DNA from 2 places in the Cytobacillus sp. FSL R5-0569 genome. Region 2 is predicted to be linked to the other one. Evidence: riboswitches for the same ligand, from Rfam matches in the RefSeq annotation. Region 2 holds a riboswitch; the other holds the start of a gene.
What was found. A riboswitch is a leader RNA that binds a small molecule or an ion and turns the genes downstream of it on or off. The one in region 2 is predicted to bind cobalamin.

Region 1: linked by a shared signal. The riboswitch ahead of MKX78_RS14095 (ribonucleoside-diphosphate reductase subunit alpha) and the one ahead of MKX78_RS05460 (hypothetical protein) in region 2 are both predicted to bind cobalamin.

The regions. Positions count from the first base shown of each region.
Region 1 covers NZ_JBBOWW010000001.1:2,784,854-2,787,969, reverse strand. Annotated here, with positions in the region: gene MKX78_RS14100 (heavy metal translocating P-type ATPase) at 1-820, shown strand, start outside; cobalamin riboswitch at 1,353-1,530, shown strand; gene MKX78_RS14095 (ribonucleoside-diphosphate reductase subunit alpha) at 1,695-3,116, shown strand, end outside.
Region 2 covers NZ_JBBOWW010000001.1:1,038,945-1,042,060, reverse strand. Annotated here, with positions in the region: gene mmgD (citrate synthase) at 1-1,066, opposite strand, end outside; gene MKX78_RS05460 (hypothetical protein) at 1,011-1,286, opposite strand; cobalamin riboswitch at 1,450-1,652, opposite strand; gene MKX78_RS05455 (MarR family winged helix-turn-helix transcriptional regulator) at 1,880-2,323, shown strand; gene MKX78_RS05450 (MFS transporter) at 2,340-3,116, shown strand, end outside.

The sequences.
Region 1 (3,116 bases), 1.7 Mb from region 2:
TGCGAGTGAGAAGTCATCTGAACACCCTCTTGCTGAAGCCATTGTGAAAGGGTTAGAGGAGAGAAATATAGAAAAAGTAAAAAGTGAATATTTCGAAGCGCTACCGGGTTATGGTATCTCTGCGAAAGTTACAGGAAAAGATGTACTGATTGGTACAGTTAGATTAATGGTAGAGAATGGGATAGACTCCTCTTGGTTCTCGAAACAAATGAAAGAATTAGAAGGTGAAGGAAAAACAGCTATGCTTGTGGCTATTAACGGTAGAGCAAAAGGCCTCCTTGCTGTAGCTGATACGATAAAAGATTCATCAAACGAAGCGATTCAAAGGCTACATGATATGGGGTTAGAAGTTATTATGATGACTGGAGATAACCAGTTAACCGCACAAGCCATTGCTAAAGAAGTAGGTATATCAAAAGTCATTGCAGAAGTCTTACCAGAAACGAAAGCAGAAGAAGTAAGAAAGCTACAAAGTCAAGGGAAAAAGGTAGCGATGGTAGGAGATGGTATTAACGATGCCCCAGCATTAGCAACTGCCGATATCGGCATGGCTATCGGTACAGGTACAGATATTGCCATGGAAGCAGGAGACATTACACTTATGCGTGGTGATCTAAATAGTATTGCTGATGCAATCATGATGAGTAAAAAAACCATTCGTAATATTAAACAGAATCTTTTTTGGGCGTTTGGCTATAATACAATCGGTATTCCTATTGCAGCTGCAGGTTTCTTAGCACCATGGTTAGCAGGTGCTGCGATGGCGTTTAGCTCTGTGTCCGTTGTATTAAATGCACTTCGTTTGCAACGTGTAAGATAAAAATAACAAGTTCCGTATGAATTTCTATAAAACATTCTATACAATAAACTGAATGAGAAAAACAAGCTAATTTAAATAGTTAGTTTGTTTTTCTATTTTTATAGAAGACATGAAGAAGATTGGTAAAAAAATTTTGTCCTTTAAGATAAATTATTTTCTTTTAATATGGAATATACCTTTAATTAATTTTTGCCCCACAACTTTAACACCATTGATTTATTTCAACAATTCTATGATTTTTTAATTTATTTACCAAAAAACTATTACTTTTCTGGTTTAAGCATACTCGTTTGAAGGTAAAAAAGTAGAGTTGGTCAGCTTGAACAATTTTTAATGGATTTCAAGACTTTTTTACACAAATAAGAAATGCTATTATTTATTATGGTCTTAAATTTACCGCTAAAAGAACGAAATGTATATTTTAGATTTAGATAAAAGAAATAAATTGTATTCTATGAAATGATGTGATATGATTACTCATACAATCTCAGATACAATATATAGTTATTTTTTTACTTCTTAACAACTACATATAGTAATTGGTTGAAGGAGTCCAAATGGACTTAAAATGGGAATCCGGATAAGCCGGAGCTGTACCCGCAACTGTAAGTGTGACGAAAAGAGGAAACCACTGTTCTTTTGAAAGAATGGGAAGGCTCTTAGTAGATTGATACACAAGCCAGGATACCTGCCTTCTTAATCAAAAGTTTCAATTCTTCGGGGCTTGAGAAGATGAAACGACAGTTGATGAAAAGAGTGTATTGTACACTTGTATTTATACTGTCGTTTGATCCGCTCAAGGTGTAACTGGGGCGGTTTTTTTTATGCCTAAATTTGATAGAAATAGTTTGAAGGAGGAAGGAATTTGAAAACAATGATTGATACGACAGTCAATTTTGAACAATTATATCAACAATTCAACAACTTACCAATTAGTGCGTTAGAAAAGCGTGCAGATCAATTAAATCACTTAGAGTTAGATAGTTTCTACGATCAGTTAATACTAGAATGTCTTTCTTACATAAATGTTAATGAACCTGATTGGACATATGTGGCTGCCCATTTATATTTAAAGAAGATTTATCAACAAGCAGCTGAGAACCGAGGGTACAGTGGTCAGGCTTATGGTGATTTTCATTCTTTAATTCAACAATTAAGTGATATTGATATTTATAGTCCTATTTTATTATCTAGTTATACAAAAGAAGAAATTGATGAATTAGGCAAAGAAATTGTCCCTGAAAGAGATCAGCTCTTTACTTATCTCGGGATCAAAATGCTTACGGATCGTTATGTAGCAAAAGATCGCCAAAAGAGGATTTTTGAATTGCCTCAAGAACGCTGGATGGTTATTGCAATGATTCTTATGCATCAAGAAGAAAAAAATCGGCTGCAATTAGTAAAAGAAGCTTACTGGGCAATGAGTAACTTATTTATGACCGTAGCTACACCAACTTTATCTAATGCAGGTAAGAATTGGGGACAACTATCTAGCTGCTTTATCGAAACAGTTGATGATAGTCTAGATTCAATTTATGACAGTAATACAGACATTGCTGCACTATCTAAAAATGGTGGTGGAATCGGCGTTTATTTAGGTAAGATTCGTAGTAGAGGTAGTATGATTAAAGGGTTCAAAGGCGCTTCATCTGGGGTGCTTCCATGGATGAAACAACTAAATAATACAGCTGTAAGTGTCGATCAACTTGGACAAAGACAAGGGGCAATTAGCGTTTATTTAGACGTTTGGCACAAGGATATCTTCTCTTTCCTTGATGCAAAGTTAAATAATGGTGATGAAAGATTGCGTACACATGATTTATTTACCGGTGTATGTCTACCTGATTTATTCATGGAAAAAGTAGAAGAGCGTAGTAACTGGTATTTATTTGACCCACATGAGGTTCGACAAAAAATGGGCTTCTCACTAGAAGATTATTATGATGAAGAAGTTGGTGCAGGTACTTTTAGAATGAAATATCTAGAATGTGTCAATAATGAAGAGCTATCGAAGAAGGAAATTCCTGCTATCGATATTATGAAGTCTATCATGCGTAGTCAATTAGAAACTGGAACACCATTTATGTTCTATCGGGATGAAGTGAACCGTATGAATGCAAACGCACATGCAGGTATGATCTATTGTACAAATCTTTGTACTGAAATCGTTCAAAATCAAAGTGTAACAACAAGAGAAGAAGAGTATACAAAAGATGGTAAAATTGTCATCGAGAAAACACCTGGAGATTTCGTCGTATGTAACCTGTCTTCTATTAACCTTGCCAAAGCAGTGAAT
Region 2 (3,116 bases):
GGTTGTTTTCATGCTGTTCAATGACATGGGCACATAAACCAACCGTTCTTGCACTAAAGAAAATCGGTGTGTAAAGTGGGATAGGAATTCCTAACATGCCATAAACCGGTGCGGCATAATAATCTAAATTAGGGTATAGCCCTTTCTCAACTTCCATGATTCTTTCTCCTGCTTCACATTTTCGAAGCAACGAATCATCTCCATTTTGTATGGATAACTCCTGTAGAGCTTCCTTCATCATTAATGCTCTTGGGTCCATTTTTTTCATATAAACTCTATGACCAAAGCCCATAATCTTTTCTTTTTTAAATAGTTTTTTATAGAAGAGACCTTCCACGCCAGCGACACTTTCCGCTTCATTCAACATGTACATAACCGCTTCATTTGCACCGCCATGCAAGCTACCTTTTAAACTTGCAACTGCGCCCGTTAACGCTCCAAATAGATCGGATTGCGTGGAAGCAATTACTCTTGCTGCAAATGTTGAGTTTGGCATTTCATGTTCACTATATAAAAGTAATGATTGGTCAAATACTCTTTCTTCTAAATCGGAAGGTACTCTACCAGTTAACATATAGAAAAAGTTGGCACTATATGATAGGGATTTATCCGGTTCAATTCTCTCCAGACCTTGTAATATACGATAACTGTTAGCTACAATTGTCGGAACTCCGCCAAGTAGACGATAAGCTCTTTCTTTATTTGCTTGCTTCGACCTATCATCTAAGGTCGAATCATATCCAGCCAAGCTTGAGATGCCAGTGCGGAGCCCATCCATTGGATGTGTTCCTTTTGGTAAATGAGTAAAAACCTCCATTACGGCCGTTGGTATTTCATAATAGGACTTTAACGTATTAGCTAATGAATTTTTTTCCTCGTCTGTTGGTAATTGATCTTCTAGAAGTAAATGGATAATATCTAAATAGCTTTTCGTTTTTGAAAGTTGAATTAAGTCATAACCTTTTATGACAATCTCTCCATGAACAGTATCTAAAAATGAGATGCTGGTCTCAGAAGCTATGATTCCCTCTAACCCTGGTATATACTTCTCCTCCATGCTCACAATCATTTTCCTCCCATCCAATTACATCATGCCTGACAATGCTGTAAGCCCTTTCAGCATTCCTTAAATATATTTGGATCTTCTCTTCTTCTACAGAGAGTGTTCGGATGTCTTCTTTATACTGATCTAATACTCTTTTTAAACTATAACTCTCAGCAGAATAGCTGTTCATCATGATCGTTGATTTCATTATGTTCACATAATAAGGAACGGTTCCAAACAAAGCTTTTTCCTCCGTTCTTGCTCACCTTTTTACCATATCAATCCATTAAAAAAACAACTTCTAGAAAGAAGTTGTTAAGTTCAAACGAATACTAAAATAAACATGCGACCTTGGCATGTATTCATTACCCGTACTTAACACCTCCTATATCCACGTAGGAATTGATGTTTACACTAAACAGGCAGGTCTCCTGGCTTATGGTCAACATGATACGAAACCTTCCCATCTCCATTTTTAGGAAACAGTGGTATCTTTCATATCACTCGCAAATACAGTTGCGGGACAGCGACGGAATCCAACCGTACTTCCCTTTTAAGTAAATAGACAAGCGAGCATTCTATTTACACCTATTTTTGAAAATATTCAATTGTTCTATTTAAATATATCAATATTTTAGAAAATTGACAATTATTTTCTTAATTGTACTACTTTTCACTTTTAACTAACACTTGTTATTATAACAATTTAAATGTCGCCTACAAACATCTCTTAAAAGAAATACAATTTTAACATAACATTTACCATTTTACAGAAAAAAATCTATCGCCCATAGACAGACAAGACGGCTTTTTGTTATAGTATATTAGTTACCATTGATAACTATTTTAAATGAGGTGAATATTATTATTGCTAGCCAAAGGTTCTTTCATCACTTTATGATGCTTTATCGCCCTTTTGAGAATAGACTAAACAGCTTATTAACGAAACATCAATTACAACGGGCACAGTGGACAATCCTTTATTATCTCTACCATTTTGGTCCAACAACTTTAGTAGAGATTGCTGCATATCAAGGTGTCGAAAAGCCAACAGTTACGAGGACCATAAATCAGCTTGAGGAATATGGATATGTAGAAAAAATCCCAAGCATGGATAAACGTGAAAAGAAAATGAAAATAACGAACGAAGGTGAACGCATATACAAAAAAATCCGCATTCCGATTGATCAGTTCGAAATGGAAATATTAGAGGGAATCACACCTGAGGAACAAGAAGAATGTATTCGTATTTTTGATAGTATTAAAAGCAATTTGTAAGGAGGAAGAAAAGAATATGAGTTCAACAAAAGAAAAATTATGGACCAAGGACTTTATCACCGTTTCTTCCGTAAACTTTTTTCTAACATTAGTGTTTTATTTATTAATGGTTACGATTGCGGTGTATGCCGTTGAAGCACATCATGCGACCGCCAGCCAAGCTGGCTTAGTTACTGGCATATTTATTATAGGAACATTGGTAGGAAGATTGTTTATCGGTAAATATATTGATCGTATTGGACGGAAGAAGACTTTAATCATTGGCTTACTATTATTTAGTTTATCAACAAGTCTTTATTTTATTGAAATTGATGTCAATTTCTTACTTATTACCCGCTTTATCCACGGTTTAACATTAGGGATGGCAAGTACAGCAAGTGGTACAATTGTCGCTTCAGTTATACCGCAAACAAGGAAAGGTGAAGGAATCGGCTATTTTAGTATGAGTAATACTTTAGCGACAGCAATAGGACCTTTTATCGGTATGTTAATGAGTCAATACACAACTTTTCATACGATTTTCATTTTTTGTTTGATTCTTGGTATTATTGGCCTACTTATCGGGTTAACTGTGAATGTGAAAGAGTTAACTGAAGATCAAAAAGCTCAATTTCAATCATCTGGTTTTCAATTATCTAGCTTTATTGAACCAAAGGCACTTCCAATTGCACTCGTCACATTAACAGTCGCATTTTGTTATTCAAGCGTCTTGTCTTTTATTAACTTTTATGCAATTGAAAAGGACTTAGTAAATGCTGCTAGCTTTTTCTTCTTTGTCTATGCCATCGCTGTC